DNA from 4 places in the Rhodococcus sp. B50 genome. Region 2 is predicted to be linked to each of the others. Evidence: riboswitches for the same ligand, from Rfam matches in the RefSeq annotation. Region 2 holds a riboswitch; each other region holds the start of a gene.
What was found. A riboswitch is a leader RNA that binds a small molecule or an ion and turns the genes downstream of it on or off. The one in region 2 is predicted to bind cobalamin.

Region 1: linked by a shared signal. The riboswitch ahead of GON09_RS22865 (ABC transporter substrate-binding protein) and the one ahead of GON09_RS24865 (hypothetical protein) in region 2 are both predicted to bind cobalamin.
Region 3: linked by a shared signal. The riboswitch ahead of GON09_RS22755 (ABC transporter substrate-binding protein) and the one ahead of GON09_RS24865 (hypothetical protein) in region 2 are both predicted to bind cobalamin.
Region 4: linked by a shared signal. The riboswitch ahead of cobN (cobaltochelatase subunit CobN) and the one ahead of GON09_RS24865 (hypothetical protein) in region 2 are both predicted to bind cobalamin.

The regions. Positions count from the first base shown of each region.
Region 1 is NZ_WPAG02000002.1:4,912,571-4,916,650, reverse strand. Features, by position in the region: gene GON09_RS22875 (ABC transporter ATP-binding protein) at 1-518, opposite strand, end outside; gene GON09_RS22870 (FecCD family ABC transporter permease) at 515-1,477, opposite strand; gene GON09_RS22865 (ABC transporter substrate-binding protein) at 1,585-2,490, opposite strand; cobalamin riboswitch at 2,575-2,702, opposite strand; gene GON09_RS22860 (O-succinylhomoserine sulfhydrylase) at 2,727-3,950, opposite strand; gene GON09_RS22855 (rhodanese-like domain-containing protein) at 3,947-4,080, opposite strand, start outside.
Region 2 is NZ_WPAG02000003.1:80,073-84,152, reverse strand. Features, by position in the region: one part of gene GON09_RS24870 (IS3 family transposase) at 6-336, shown strand; one part of gene GON09_RS24870 (IS3 family transposase) at 336-1,255, shown strand; cobalamin riboswitch at 1,308-1,488, shown strand; gene GON09_RS24865 (hypothetical protein) at 1,566-1,838, shown strand; gene GON09_RS24860 (hypothetical protein) at 1,835-2,617, shown strand; gene GON09_RS24855 (IS1380 family transposase) at 3,002-4,080, opposite strand, start outside.
Region 3 is NZ_WPAG02000002.1:4,888,950-4,893,029, forward strand. Features, by position in the region: gene GON09_RS22735 (SDR family NAD(P)-dependent oxidoreductase) at 1-55, shown strand, start outside; gene GON09_RS22740 (Rv2732c family membrane protein) at 57-575, opposite strand; gene GON09_RS22745 (SDR family oxidoreductase) at 754-1,656, shown strand; gene GON09_RS22750 (polysaccharide deacetylase family protein) at 1,727-2,272, opposite strand; cobalamin riboswitch at 2,321-2,517, shown strand; gene GON09_RS22755 (ABC transporter substrate-binding protein) at 2,530-3,603, shown strand; gene GON09_RS22760 (FecCD family ABC transporter permease) at 3,603-4,080, shown strand, end outside.
Region 4 is NZ_WPAG02000002.1:4,880,948-4,885,027, reverse strand. Features, by position in the region: gene cobN (cobaltochelatase subunit CobN) at 1-2,309, opposite strand, end outside; cobalamin riboswitch at 2,363-2,576, opposite strand; gene GON09_RS22710 (cobalamin biosynthesis protein CobG) at 2,614-3,684, shown strand; gene GON09_RS22705 (precorrin-8X methylmutase) at 3,681-4,080, shown strand, end outside.

The DNA.
Region 1 (4,080 bases), on a different contig from region 2:
TCGTCGAGGAGCAGCACCCGTGGTTGCTGGGCAAGGGCGCGTGCGAGGACGACCCGCTGCAGTTCGCCGCCGGACAGTTCGGTCGCGAGTCGCGGTGCGAACGCTTCGAGCTCGAGCCGTTCGACGACCCGGTCCACCACCTCGCGGTCGTGCGCGGTCTCGGATCCGAAGCGCGGGATGTGTGGGGTGCGGCCGAGGTGGATCAGTTCCCTGACGGTGACACCTTCCGGCACGACGGGGCGTTGTGGCATCAGCGCGACCGCGCGTGCCATGTCCCGGCGTCCGGCGCGCCCCGGCACGATGCCGGAGACCTGCAGCCGACCGGTGGCCGGCACCAACCCGGCAAGGACGTGCAGCAGGGTGGTCTTGCCCGACCCGTTGGGTCCGACCAGCGACACCCAGGAGCCGGCGGTGACATTCAGGTCGACGCGGTGCAGCACCTCGATGCCGCCGCGTTCGGCGCTGAGCTGCCGGCACGACACCGTCACGGTCCCGGTGGTGAGAACATCGCTTTTCATCGGACACCTCGGCTACGTCTGAGCACGACGAGGAAGAAGGGCGCCCCGATCGCCGCGGTCACGACACCGATCGGCAGTTCGGCGGGCGACATGACGGTGCGGGCCAGGACGTCCGCAAGGACGAGGAAGGATGCGCCCACCAGCAGCGACAGCGGCAGCAGGAGCCGGTGACCGGGTCCGACGAGCAGCCGAACCGCGTGGGGCACGACGATGCCGACGAAGCCGATGAGACCGCTCGCCGAGACGACGGCGGCGGTTCCGAGCGTCGCGACGCACACGAGCAACAGCCGTACGCGCGCCGGGTTGATCCCGAGGCTCGCGGCTTCGACGTCGCCGACCGCCATGACATCGAGTGTGCGCCGGTGCAGCGCGATGACCGCGACGGTGACCACGACGTACGGCAGGACCACCACGACGTCGGACCATCCGTCGGTGGACAGGCGCCCGAGCATCCACGAGTACACCTGTCGCAGGGTGTCGTCGTGCAGTTGCATGAAGAACGTCTGGATCGCGTTGGCGAAGGCGGCGACGGCGACCCCGGCGAGGATGATGACGACTTCCGAGCGGCTTCCGCCGACCGTGCGGCCGAGCGAATAGGTCGCGCCGACGGCGAGTAGTCCGCCCGCGAACGCTGCGACGGGCACACCGGCGAACCCGGCCGCACCGCCCACGACGATGGCGAGGGTGGCGCCGAGACCGGCACCGCTGGACACCCCGAGCAGGTAGGGATCGGCGAGCGGATTGCGGAAGACACCCTGGTAGGCCGCACCGGCGATGGCCAGCATCGCGCCGACCAGCACGCCGAGCACGACGCGCGGCATGCGGATGTTCCACAGGATGGCCTGTTGACGCGTGCTCAGTCCCGAATCGACGTCGACGAACGGCAGGCGGTCGGCGATGTCGAGCATCACTCCTCCCGGGGTGAGACCGGCCGGTCCGACGAGGATCCCGACCAGCATCGCGGCGAACAGGACGAACACCGCGCCGGTCAGCACGAGCACGTTGCGCGGCAGTACCCGCGCACCACCAGGAGGCAGTGCGCGGGTACTGCGGCGCGACAGAGAGATCAAGGCGTGGGCTGGGCCGCGGGGATGGCGCCGACGATCCGGGCGATCTCGCGCATCAAGTCCACGACGCGCGGACCCCAGCGACTCGCGATGTCCTCGTCGAGGACGTAGACGTGACCGTCGCGGACGGCAGTGAGCTCGTTCCATCCCGCACGCTGCGCGACGACCTCGGGCGTGACGCCGCAGCACTGTCCGTCGGCCAGGAAGATCACGTCGGGGTTCTGTTCGAGGACGTACTCGGCGGACAGTTGCGGGTAGCCGTTGCCGCCGGTCGCGATCGAGGTCAGGCCCAGCATCGAGTAGATCTCGCCGATATAGGTGTCGTCGGTGACGGTGTAGAAGGTGTTGTCGAGCTCGTGATAGTAGGTCAACGGGATCTCCCGCTCGGGGAGACCGGCGAGGATGTCGTCGATGTCGGTCTTCATCTGCGCGACGAGTTCGGCGGTATCGCCGACGTGTCCGGTGGCGGCTCCCAGCTGCTCGATCTGAGCGTAGGTGTCGTCCAGATTCTCGGCAGCCGGGAGGATCAACGTCTCGACGCCGGCCTGTTCGAGCCCGGCGACGAGGTCTGCGGTGTCGGCGTTGGCGACGACCAGGTCGGGTTCGTAACCGAGGATCGCTTCGACGTTGGGGGTGTAGCCCGACAAGTCGGTGACAGGCGCATCGGCCGGGTAATCGGATTGGTCGTCGACCGCGATCACCTGGTCGCCGGCACCGATGGCGTAGAGCATCTCGGTGCTGGTGGGGCTCAGGGAGACGATGGCCTGCGGAGCGTCGGCGGAAGCGGTGTCGGTTTCACCGGCCGGTGACGAATCGTCGCTGCCCGAACATCCTGCGGCGAGGAGCGCGAAAGCGGTCAGTCCGGCGGCGAGCAGCCGTCGGGAGTTGTCGAGTGGCACAGCCATCCTCCGTGGTTCGGAGGACGAAAACAGCACGGCTGCAACGGGCGGTTGCGGCACGTCACCGTCCTTCGTCCGAGGACCAGTACGTACGGACCCTCCGCGCCGGCTGACCTGGCTCACCCGATATCGGGGCTCACAGTTGCGGGACAGCGCCGGATTCTCACCGACTTCACCGAAAACGCAGCGGGTGCCCTACCGGAGCGGCAGGACACCCGCAGCGTAGCTCACGGCTTCGCAGGTCAGGACAGCGCCTGCTCGAGATCTTCGAGCAGATCCTCGGGATCCTCGAGGCCGACGGACAGTCGCACCACACCGTCGGACAGACCGATCGCGGCCCGGCCGTCGGGCCCCATCGCCCGGTGGGTGGTGGTCGCCGGGTGGGTGATGAGCGATTTGGCGTCGCCGAGATTGTTCGAGATGTCGACGATGCGCAGCTTGTTCAGCAACTCGAAGGCGCGCTTCTTGCCCTCGCCCTCGGGGGCGTCGAGTTCGAACGTGATGATCGTGCCGCCACCGCTCATCTGCGACTTCGCGAGCTCGTACTGCGGGTGCGATTCGAGATAGGGGTATTTGACCCACCGCACCGCGTCCTGCGATTCGAGGAACTGCGCGATGCGCAACGTCGAATCGACCGAGGCACGCAACCGCACCGGCATGGTCTCGAGGCCCTTGAGCAGCGTCCACGCGTTGAACGGACTCAGCGACGGTCCGGTGTGGCGGATGAGCTGCTGCACCGGTCCGTCGATGTAGTCCTTGGGACCGAGGATCGCACCGCCGAGCACACGGCCCTGGCCGTCGATGTGCTTGGTGCCGGAGTACACGACGACGTCGGCGCCGAGGTCGAGGCTGCGCTGCAGCAGCGGGGTGGCGAAGACGTTGTCCAGCACCACCTTCGCGCCCGCCGCATGCGCCATCTCGGAGACGCGACGCACGTCGACGAGGGTCTGCATGGGGTTCGAGGGGGTCTCGAAGAAGACCGCGGTGGTGGGCACCGACAGCGCCTTCTCCCACTGCTCGAGATCCTCACCGTCGACGAACACCGTCTCGACGCCCCAGCGGGGCAGGATCTCGTTGCACACGACGAAGCACGAACCGAAGAGGCTGCGTGCCGCGACGAGGCGGTCGCCCTTGCCGAGCAGCGCGGCGAGCGCGGTGAACACCGCGGACATGCCGGACGCAGTGGCGTACGCCCCCTCGGCACCGTCGAGCAGGCGCAGACGTTCCTCGAACATCTTCACCGTGGGGTTGCCGTAACGGGAGTAGACGAAATGGTCGACGTCGCCGGTGAAGGCGGCTTCGGCGGCCTCGGCCGACTCGTAGACGAACCCGGAGTTGAGGTAGAGGGCCTCGGAGGTCTCCTCGAAACCGGATCGGAGGGTGCCGCCGCGCACGCCGAGCGTGGCGGGACGAACGGTGTCGGGCAGCGCCTTGCTGAACGCGCCGCCCTGGGGGATGGAACTCACGACTGCCTCCACGGCAGGCCCGCGGCCCGCCAGCCCTCGGCGCCTCGATGGCCTTCACCGTCGAGAGCGCCTTCGAATCCTTCGAGAACGTTGTAGGCGGGGGTCAGGCCCGCGGCGGTGGCGGCTTCGG
Region 2 (4,080 bases):
TCACCATGACGAAGAAGAAGTACTCTGACGAGTTCAAGGCCGACGCCGTGCGACTCTACGAGAGCCGCCCGGAAGTGTCGTACTCGTCGTTGGCCGCGGATCTGGGAGTCGCTCGGGGGTCGTTGAAGACATGGGTGCATCTGGCGCGTAAGAAGGCCGCGATGGCGCGGTCTGCGCCCGAAAAGAGCGTGGATGCCTCGGAGACACCCGAGGAGCAGTGCGCGCGGATGCAGGCCGAGATCGAGCAGATCCGGGCCCGCAACCAGGCTTTGGTCGCGGAGAACGACAAGCTCAGCGAGGAACGAGACATCCTGCGCAAGGCCACGAAATATTTCGCGGCAGAGACGAACTGGTGATCCGCTTCCGGTTCGTTGACGACCACCGGGACACCCATGAGGTGAAGCGGATGTGCACGGTGCTCGGCATCCACCGGTCGAGCTACTACAAGTGGCGAGCCGGAAAGGCGGCTCGGCTTGCCCGCCAGCAGGCCGATGCGGCGCTAGTCGACCGAATACGTGCCCACCACCAGGAATGGGACCACACCCTCGGTTACCGGCGGATGACCGCCGAACTGGCCGATGATGACCAGGTGCCGGGCACGGTCAATCACAAGCGGGTGGCCAGGTTGATGCGACAGAACAACATCGTCGGTGTGCATCTGCGTAAACCGAAGAACACGACGATCAAGGATCCTGGGGCACAGGTCTTCGAAGACCTGGTCAACCGTGATTTCACCGCCGACGAGCCTGGACGAGTATTCGTCGGTGACATCACTTACCTTCCCCACAGCGGCACCGGTGAGTTCCTCTACCTGGCGACCGTGATCGACGTGTGTTCCAAACGGCTCGTCGGCTGGTCGATCGCAGGTCACATGCGTACCGAGCTCGTGGAGAACGCGCTCGACAATGCGGCCGCGGCACGAGGGTCGCTGGAAGGAGCGATTTTCCACTCGGATCACGGACGTCAATTCACCTCCTCGGACTACCAGGCGACATGTCGCCGGCACGGCGTGCGGCAATCGATGGGCCAAATCGGGTCGAGCGCCGACAACGCGATGGCCGAGTCCTTCAATGCGTCGTTGAAGCGGGAGACGCTTCAGGGCGCGAAACGCTGGTTCGACGAAGCGCAATCCCGCACCGAGGTTTTCCGCTGGATCACTCGATACAACACACGCCGACGGCACTCATCACTGGGGAACCGATCACCACTTGACTTCGAGGTCGACCATGGGGCTACCCTCGATCAGGCCGCTTGACGTACACAACCCCGTGTCCACTCTTCAGGGGCCACGCCCACGCTCGGGTAGGCTTCCACACGGCCGGTTCGGCACCGCCCCGTCCCGCGCCTATCGGCTGGGGTGATGCCGACGCAAGAGGGAATCCGGTGAGAACCCGGAACTGTCCCGCAACGGTGAGAGACCTCGGCGCACGTATGCGCAGTCGCCGAGCAGGTTTCGAGTCCGATACCTACCGGCCCAGGAGTGCGCCAGTCCTCCTGCCTACACGGCCGAGGAGCCTTCATACGATGACTATCCGTACTTTCCGTCCACGCCTGCCCCGCCACAGATGGCGGTGACGTCGGCAACGTTCGGGCTGGTAGCGACCGCCGCCTGTTCGGCCCCGGAGCAGCCGGATGAGGATTATTCGGAACGGACGATCCCGGTCGTCGATGATGCGGGTCGGACCGTGGAATTCGACGGACCGATCGAGTCTGCCGTGGTGGCCAACCACTCCAACAGCGAGCTGATCCCGGCGCTGAACGATGTCGACACGGTCGTTGCTGCGCGCACCGGCACGGCCCAGGACCGGGTCGCCCGAGGTAGAAAGACTGACACATGACCGATCTGCACACCATGCTGGAGAAGATCGATGCACTCGGGCCCCCATTTCGCATCGGCACCCGGTCCGCGGCGAACACCGTCTCCGACGACGCTGCTGAGGTCGACTGGTTCGCCGCCGCCGAACTGTGCGACCCGACGTCCGGGCAGACACAGAGGATGATCGAACTACATGCCCGGCACCGGCAGATGCCGGTGGCACGGCACGTCGGTTCGCTGGTCTTCCAGCGTTACTGCCACCGTGTCTGCGGCGTCGCGACGGCGGCATGGGTGCTGTACGGGGTTGCGCTCGACCTTCGCGCCCCGAGTGTCCGCGTGCGCTTTGTCGCCGGCACACCCGATCTGCTGGTGCTCGACGCACCGAAAGCGCGGACAGACGCCACACCCGAACACCTCCTCGAAACGACCGTCGACGGGCACCTGACACCCCTGGCGCAGAATGTGCGCGCCGAGACAGGCCCCGGGATGGGCAACCTTCTGGGCAACATCGCCGCGGGATTCGCCGGTGCCTTCCGAACACTCGCGCGCCGGTCCGACCTGAATCTGGATGCGCACACGCTGCGTGAGCACGCCCAGGAACTGCTCTCGGCTCGCCCGGAGCTGCGCCGCAGCGGTGACTTCCGGATCCTCACCGGGCCCTGTGGCCCCCGTCTGCAGTACGACCGCAGGACCTGCTGCCACTGGTACGCCGCCCCCGACGGACGCTACTGCTCCTGGTGTTCTCGACTCACTCAGGAAGAACGGACGAAACGGTTCCAGGACGCGATGGCCGAAGAATGACACGCGGCGCAGCACCCCGAACAGCTGAGGGTCGACGGGCTACCGAACCGACGACCGCTGCTTCGATGTCGCAGCTGCCGGCTGACTCTCGGACGTGCTCAGCCTCGTGAAGGCGAAACAGTGGGCGGAAATCGTGCCGGTCGGTCCATCACGGTGACTCGGATGAGATTGCCGTCGGGAAGCGCGACCACAAATGTGCGGCCGGAAGGTAACCTCAATCTTTCGTGAGTCCCGCGTGCCGGCCTGACCAGTTCGGATTCGATGGTGGAGGCGGTGGATCCGGTGTGCATCCACGCTTGGTCGCCCGACACGGTCGGGTGACGTCGGGGTCCACGGCCCCGAACTGAGTGTCCTTTCGACTCGATAAATGAAGATTCGTGCAGGTCACACAGGTGCAGGTAGCGCGGTGAGCCGGTTCAGGCCGGCCACGAGAACATCGACACCGGGAGCCGTCGCGGCCAGCCGCAGCCGAACCTGACGGGCATGGCGGGCGATCTTCCCGGCGATCGACAGCACCCGCAGCCGCAGCCGTTTCGGCTCCCACCGCCGCGCCGGGACCTCGGTGAATGCCAGCATCTGCATCCACGCGGTCAACTCGCATGCCAGTTGCACGAGCGCGAGCCAGATCCGGTTCTGATCGAACCCGTGCAGCGGAAGATTCTGCAGCCCGGTTGCTTTCGCTGTCCGGATCCGGTCCTCGCACCGAGCCCGACGGCGGTGCCGCAACTCCAGATCGGGGAGTTGCCCGCGGCGGGTGTTGGTCACGAACGCCGTCAACCGCAGGCCGTCACGGTCGGTGAACCGCAACTGCGCACCCGGATGCGGTCTCTCCTTCCTGACGATCACGCGCATGCCGGTCGGCCACGTCGACAGGTCGAGCAGCCCGGTGATCTCGGTGACCCAGGCCCCGTCCCGGACCTGCCCGTCCGAGTCGTAAGCCGGAGTCCATGCCTGCTCGGGAACCAGATCGATCGCGGCGGCATAGGCGTCGGTCAACCCGAATCCCACCGAATACGAGAGCCTGCGCTTGGTCAGATACTCGATCAAGGAGTGGGTGCCACCGGCACCATCGATCCGGACCAGCACCTTCTTCCCGACCCGATATCCCGGGTCGAACGGCAACTGCGCCAGGGCGCCCTGCACGACAGTGACGTGATCGGCGGCGGTGTTCGAACCGGCATTGCCCGGGCGCAGCAGCATCGCGACGGGTTCACCGGTGCCGTGCTCACCGTGGTCGACGAACGCACACAGCGGATGAAACCCGAAGCCGCGTTTGAAGTTCGGGGCAGCAGATTCCTTGTCCGAGTGCGCGGTGACGAGGGTGGCATCGATGTCGATGACCAGCGGTGTGTGCTCGTCGATGGCGTGATCGGGTGCCACCGACCCGGCGGCGGTCCAGGCGTGGGCGCGGGCGGTAGCGCGGGCCCGTCCGATCGCGGCGAGAGCGGTGTCGGCATCACCGG
Region 3 (4,080 bases), on a different contig from region 2:
GCGCCGCAGCATCGAATTCCTGGCGAAGAAGATGGGCTCGCTCGTCGACCGCTGACCTACCGACGACCGGTGCGCATCGGATGCGGCCGGGGCGGCATGTCCGTGGGTGCGCGGCTCAGCACGATCGGCAACCACTGCGAGGTCATCACGATCATCACGAGCCATTCGACGATCATCGCCGCCGTCGGCCGATGCGGGGCGTTCGTGATCATTCCCGACTGCGACCAGTAGGCCAACAGGCCGAAGAACGACGACAGGCCGGAGCCGAGCATCGCGAGCGACGCCAGCTTCCACCGCCGCAACCACAACGCGAGCGTCGAGATCACCACACCGAAGACCAGGGCCAGCACCGTGAAGATCCGCAGCGGCACGGCCACGGGTGCGGTGGTGCCGAACCAGCTGCCGAGCACCGTCCAGGACCACGCCGACGACGTCTGCGGCAACAGAAGGCAGACCGTCAGGACGACGATGCAGAGCGCCAGGAGCCGGCCCCGGCGACCGGCCTCGAACTCGCCGGCGACCTTGTTCTCGATTCGTGCGAAGTCGTTCCGATAGGCCGACAGGTCCGCGCTCATGCCTCAGCCTTTCCGTTCCGACACATGAGTGGCCATTATGCGCCGGGTGCCGGTGTGACCTCGCTCATGTCGTCCACCAGCAGATATGCTCCCGCACAGCTTGGGGCGACCGCTGCCGGTGTGACCCCGCCGCGCATCGGGTATCGCACCTTACGAACTCGATCGAGGGAGGGTGAGAATGCCGGAGAAGGACCAATACCGCATGCAGCATCCGGGGGAGCAGCACCCCGTCCCACCGCTCGAGGAGCAACCCGAGATCGCGTACCCGGGGGCGACCGCCGATCTCGTCTCCGCACCCGACCACGGTGAGGAGACATACCGGGGGAGCGGGCGACTCGAAGGTCGGCGCGCACTGATCACCGGTGGCGATTCCGGTATCGGACGGGCGGTCGCGGTCGCCTTCGCCCGAGAGGGCGCCGACGTCGTCCTGGCCTACCTCGACGACGAGGACGAGGACGGGCGGCGGACCGCCGAACTCGTCGAGCAGGCCGGTCGACGTGCGGTGCGTATGCCCGGGGACATCCGGGAGGAGGAGTTCTGCCGGCGACTCGTGGACACGACGGTGTCCGAACTCGGCGGCATCGACATCCTCGTCAACAATGCGGCCTATCAGCATCTCGAACCCGGTGGCATCGGTGACATCTCCACCGAGCAGTTCGACCGGGTGATGAAGACGAATCTCTACGCCCTGTTCTGGTTGTCGAAGTTCGCGGTCGCCGCGATGCAGCCGGGTTCGACGATCGTCAACACCACGTCCATCCAGGCGGTGAGCCCGTCATCGGGTCTGCTCGACTACGCGACCACGAAGGCCGGCATCGTCGACTTCACCAAGGGTCTCGCCTCGGACGTGGCGAGCAAGGGCATCCGCGTCAACGCCGTTGCACCCGGCCCGATCTGGACGCCCCTCATTCCCGCGACGATGCCGAAGGACGCGTACGAGCAGTTCGGTAAGGACACCCCGCTCGGACGTCCCGGCCAGCCCGCCGAACTCGCGCCCGCCTACGTCTTCCTCGCTTCCCAGGAGTCGAGTTACATCACCGGGGAGACCATCGCCGTCACCGGCGGAGTCCCGTTCACCTGAGAATCAGAGCGCGAGATGGTCATCGGAGCGCGTAACAGCGCGCACCGATGACCATGTCGCGCTCCGAAGTTCACGAGGACTGCATGTCGAGCAGTTCCGACACCGTCACGAACCGGTAGCCCCCGGCGCGCAGGCCGTCGACGATCCCGGGAATCGCGTCCAGCGACGCTGTCCGGGAGGGGTACATGACGTGCAGCAGGATGATCGAGCCGGGACGGGTCTCGTCGAGTGCGGTCTGCACGATCGCGTCGGTGTCGGACGAGTCGGAATCCGGTTCGACGTCCCACATCACGGTGGTCCGGTCGTGCTGGTCGAGATAGCGGGGGAGCGCGACGAGTTTCTTGCCGTAGGGCGGGCGGAAGGTGATCTCCCCGTCGAACCCGGTCTCGCGGATCGCGGCGTCGGTGCGCTCGATCTCCTCGGCCACCGTGCCGCTGCCGACGAGCATCATCCTGCGGTGCGTCGCGGTGTGGTTGCCGAGTTCGTGGCCGGCCTCGACGATCGCCCGGCCGAGTTCGGTGCGGGAGTTCGAAAGCTGGAAGATCGCGACGGCGACAACGACCAGCACCACGAGCACGGTGGATACGACGACGAGGGTTCTTCGGCCGGATGCCATTCGGACATGGTGCCTCATCCGGTGTGGATGGGTGGCGGACGCCCGGTTGCGCGGTTCCGGGACCGACGCCGGGTCTTGTACTGTTCGTAGCGACGTAGGGAACAACGGTGCGAATCCGTGGCTGTCCCGCAACTGTCACCGAGGAGTGATCCCCCGATTTCATGGTCACGGCCCACACGGGTTGGAAGGCCGGGGGTGAGCGTCGATCCGGGAGCCAGGACACCTGCGTCGGCCGAAGCAGGACCACGAGGATGGACATGAACAATTCGATATTCACCGCCCGTTGGGGGCGGAAATCGGTGCTGCGCTTCGGCGTCGCACTGGGCGCAGCAGCCTTGATCGTCTCGGGGTGCTCATCGAGCGACGAGGCGACGGCCGAAGCCGAGCAGGGCACAGCCACATCGGCCTACCCGCTCACAGTCGAGAACTGCGGCAGGACACTCACGATCGACGCGCCACCGCAGCGTGCGGTCTCGCTCAATCAGGGTTCCACCGAGATCCTGCTGTCGCTCGGCCTGGCCGACCGCATGGTGGGCACCGCGACCTGGACCGATCCGGTACGGGACAACCTCGCCGAGGAGAACGCGAAGGTTCCGCGCCTGGCCGACAACCAGCCGTCGCTGGAGGTCGTGCTCGATACCGAGCCGGACTTCGTCTCGGCGTCCTTCGGCGGCACGCTCGGCCCGGGCGGGGTTGCCGAACCGGCGCAGCTCGAACAGCTCGGTGTGCCCGCCTATCTGTCACCGACGGACTGCGACGGCAAGGACGACAACAGCGTCAACTCCGACGGCAATCGCACCGAGCCGCTGACGATGGACGCTGTCTACAAGGAGATCCGGGAGCTGGCCGCGATCTTCGACGTACGGGACCGTGGCGAAGGATTCGTCGACGAGCTTCGACAGCGTTACGACGCCGCAGCCGGGGAGATCGACGCTGCCGACGTGTCGCTGGCGTTCTGGTTCGCGGACACGAGTACACCGTATGTGGCCGGTTGCTGTGGCTCCTCCGGCATCATCACCGACTCCGTCGGGGCGAAGAACGTCTTCGACGACACCACCAACGAGTGGCCCCAGGTCAGCTGGGAAGCGGTGCTCGATCGTGACCCCACCGCGTTGGTCCTCGGAGACCTGAGCCGGCGCAGCATCGCCGGTGATGCACTGGACAGCAAGATCGAATTTCTCGAGTCGAATCCGGTGACCCGACGCCTGTCCGCAGTGCAGGACAAGCGATACATCGTGGTCAACGGTGCCGACATGAATCCCTCGATCCGCACGGTCGACGGCATCGAGAAGGTTGCCGACGCCCTGCGCGAGTGGAATCTCGGAAGCTGATGACAGTCGAGACCAAGACCCGGTTGCCCGCCCACGGCAACCGGGTCCCGGTCGTCGGTGTGGTCGCGGCGGGACTCGCAGTTCTCGTGCTGTCGATCGCCGTCACCGTCACGATCGGGCCCGCAGACCTGTCCGTCGGGGACGTGTATTCGGTCATTTTCGATCGGCTGGGGTTGACCGATACGACGATCAGTGCCATTCGTGAGGGCATCGTATGGGAGTTGCGGCTCCCGCGAACACTGCTCGCGGCGGTCTGCGGTGCGGGCCTTGCGGTCTGCGGTGTGATCATGCAATCGCTGTTGCGCAACCCGCTGGCGGACCCATTCGTCCTCGGTATCTCGTCGGGTGCGTCCACGGGTGCCGTGATGATCGCCGTTCTCGGTCTGGGAGGCGGGGCCGTGTCCCTGTCGGGCGGCGCGTTCCTCGGGGCGCTCGTCTCGTTCGGCCTGGTGTTGCTGCTCGCGACCGGCGCCGGTG
Region 4 (4,080 bases), on a different contig from region 2:
GGAACCACCTCCTCGGCGGCGAAGGCGAGTACGCGAGCGACCTCGGTATCGGGATGGCCGACTACGGATTCGACGATGCGCGAAGCGGACTCGGTATGCCAGCCGTCGTCCTCCATGGCCTGCACGAGAGACCGCGCCACGCTTTCGATTCCATCGACCTCGGTGAGTGGGGCGTCGGGCTTCAATCCGAGTGCGGTGCGCAGACCGGGGACGGCGTTGCTCCTGCCGCCCCACACCTGCGCGGCGCGCAGGATCGACAGCACCAGATTCACCCGTGCCTCACCGACCGGCACGGCGCCGAGGACGTGCAGGCCGTCGCGGATCTGAGCGTCCTTGACCTCGCACAACCAGCCGTCGACGTGCAACAGGAAGTCGTCGAACTCGGCGTCGTGCGGGCGATCGTCGAGCCCGAGATCGTGATCGAGTTTCGCGGCCTGGATCAGCGTCCAGATCTGAGCCCGGATCGCGGGCAGCTTGGCCGGGTCCATCGCCGCGATGTTGGAGTACTCGTCGAGTAGTTGTTCCAAACGGGCGATGTCGCCGTACGATTCGGCGCGCGCCATCGGCGGGATCAGGTGATCGACGATGATCGCGTGGGCACGACGCTTCGCCTGTGCACCTTCACCGGGATCGTTGACGAGGAACGGATAGATCAGCGGCAGATTGCCGATGGCCGCGTCGGTCGCGCACGCCGCGGACAGGCCTGCGTTCTTCCCGGGCAGCCACTCCATCGAACCGTGTTTGCCCAGGTGAACCATGGCATCGGCACCGAAGCCGTGCTCGACCCACTTGTACGCGGCGAGGTAATGGTGCGACGGCGCCATGTCGGGATCATGGTAGATCGCCACCGGGTTCTCGCCGAAGCCGCGCGGCGGCTGGATCATCAGCACCACGTTGCCGGCCTGCAGGGTCGCCAGCACGATCGCCTTGTCGTCACCGCTGCCGTCGACGAACAGCGACCCGGGTGCCGGCCCCCACGTCTCGGCCATGGCGTCGGTGAGCTCGGCCGGAAGATCGCCGGTCCACGCGAGATAGTCGGACGTGTTCACGCGCACCGGGTTTCCAGCCAGCTGGTCGGCGGTGAGCCATTCCTCGTCCTGCCCACCGGCATCGATCAGGGCGTGGATGAGGGTGTTGCCGGCCTCGGCGTCATCCTCGACGTCCATGCCGGGAAAACCGCCGCCGAGGTCGTATCCGGCATCGCGCAGAGCACGCAGCATCCGGATCGCCGACACCGGGGTGTCGAGTCCGACGGCGTTGCCGACGCGGGAATGTTTGGTGGGATAGGCGGACAGCATGATCGCGATGCGGCGCTGCGCCGGAGGTACGTGCCGCAATCGTGCGTGCGCCACCGCGATACCGGCGACACGACGGCATCGCTCCGGGTCGGTGACGTAGCGGGGCAGGCCGTCGGCGTCGAGTTCCTTGAACGAGAACGGCACCGTGATGATGCGACCGTCGAACTCGGGGACCGCGATCTGTGTGGCCGAATCGAGCGGCGACACACCGTCGTCCGACTCCGCCCAGTCGTCACGGCTCCAGGTCAGGCACAGGGCCTGCAGGATCGGGATATCCAGTGCGGCGAGTGCCCCGACGTCCCATGCCTCGTCCTCGCCGCCGGCACTCACCGTGGCGGGCTTGGTTCCACCCGCCGCCAGCACCGTCACGACGAGCGCGTCGAGGGTGCCGAGTTCGGCAAGGAGGCCGTCGGGTGCTCCGCGCAGCGACGCGCAGTGGATCACGACGCCGCGGGCCTTGCCGGTGGCGTCGATCGCGTCGGCGAGATCGTGCGCGAACTGGACGTTTCCGCTGGTGTGGTGGGCTCGATAGAACAGCACGCCCACGCGAGGCAACTCTCCGCCGGCCGGCGGCGCAGACCGATCGAGTACGCCCCATTCGGGCAGTTCGGCGGGTGGTTCGAAGCCTTCGCCGCCGAGCAGCACGGTGTCGGTCAGGAAGGCGTGCAACTGCTCGAGATTGGTGGGTCCGCCGTGCGCGAGATAGCGATGCGCTTCGGCCGCAAGGCCGATCGGAACAGTCGAGTGTTCCATGAGCTCGGCGTCCGGCGTCTGTTCACCGCCCAGGACGACGACCGGGACCCCGGCTGCCAGCACGGTGTCGAGTCCGTCCCGCCAGCTGCGCGCGGAACCCAATATCCGTACGACGACCAGGCCGGATCCGTCGAGCAGCGCGGGAAGTTCGGTGGACACGTCGAGGCGCGACGGGTTGCCGAGCACCCAGTCGGCACCGCTCGACCGTGCCGACAGCAGGTCGGTGTCGGACGTCGACAACAAAGTCAGGCGCGTCACGACGCAACCCGAAACCACAGGCGTACAGCCATGTTCAGTCTCCAAAACCCTCGTGGACCTCACGTGCCGTGGCCGGTCTCCTGGCTGACGGGTCGTCGCTGCTGCGCCGACCTTCCCGGACCGAGTTCCAGTGTTTACCGGACCGATCCAGTGGCCTCCGTACCGGCGGACCGGTACGGACGAGGACGAGCAACTATCCGCTCACAGTGGCGAGGGCCGCGCCGGTTTCTCACCGGCTTCCCGAGCACCACGGCAAACCGAGAGTAGCGCACCGAGCCGGAAAGGTGTGCAACCATGTGCGTCCGTGGATGCTCTCCCACCCTTTCTTCCTCCCGATCGGTGTCCCGGAATCCTCCGCCCGCACGTCGCTGCGGACGGGGCGCTGGTGCGTCTGCGTGTGCCCGGAGGACAGCTCCCCGACGGTGCGCTTCGAGCACTGTCGGCGGTCTCGGTTGCCTGCGCGGACGGCGACGTGCACCTGACGTCGCGCGGAAACCTGCAGCTCAGAGGTATCGAACTCGACGAGTGCGGATCCGTGCCGTCGGCCCTGTCCGAGGCCGTGGCCGCGACGGGTCTGTTGCCGTCGGCGAGTCACGAACGGGTGCGCAACATCGTCGCGTCTCCCCTCTCGGGGCTCTACGGAGGACTCGCCGATGTGCGTCCACTCGTCCGTGAACTCGACGCCGAGTTGTGTGCCGATCCGGCGCTCGCCGACCTGTCGGGACGGTTCTTGTTCGGCATCGACGACGGTCGCGGAGATATCGCCGCGATGCGCTGCGATCTGACCGCGATCCTCCGCGACCCCGACACGGCGACGATCACGATCGGTGCCCTCAGCGGACCGACGGTGCCGCTCGCGCAGGTGCCGGCGACACTCATCCGGCTGGCTCGGCACTTCGCCGGGATCCGGGATTCGGTGTGGCATGTGCGCCAACTCCCGCATGTCGGAGCCGAACTCGGGGGCCGAGATCCGGCGCCCCGTCCACCGGTCTGCACGATGCCGTACGGCAGGCTCGGCGGCGCGGTATCGGTGCTGGTCCCGCTCGGAATTCTCACCCCGGACATGGTGGCCGTCCTGCCGGATCGGGGTGTCGTCGTCACCCCCTGGCGAGGCCTGGTTCTTCCGGTGGAATCGAATCTCGTTGCGCTGCGGAATGTCGGCTTCGAGACCGCTGCCGAATCCTCATGGCAGCGGGTGACCGCGTGCACGGGAGCGCCCGGGTGTAGCCTCGCCGAAGGTGACACCCGAGCGCTGGCTCGCCGGCTCGTCGCCGGAAACACAATCGATTCCCGAATTCATGTCGTCGGCTGCGAACGCGCCTGCGGCGCGCCGCACTCACCTCACCGCCTTGTCTTCGCCAGGAGCACACCGTGACTCTTCCACCGCCGCACCTTGCGCACGCGTCCGCGCCGCCTCGCCGGTACGACTACATCACCGACGGCGCCGAGATCTACGTCCGGTCGTTCGCGACGATCCGCGCCGAATCGGACCTGACCGCGATCCCCACGACGGCGGAGAAGGTCGCGGTCCGGATGATCCACGCGAGCGGACAGACCGATCTGGCACGGGATCTCGTGATCCATCCCGATCTTGTTCCGGCCGCGCGTGATGCGCTGAACGCGGGCGCTCCGATCCTCACCGACGCGAACATGGTGGCGTCGGGTGTCACGCGCACACGACTGCCTGCCGACAACGACGTGGTGTGCCTGCTCGCCGATCCGCGTGTCCCCGAACTCGCCGCGCGCTGGGGCACGACCCGCTCCGCAGCGG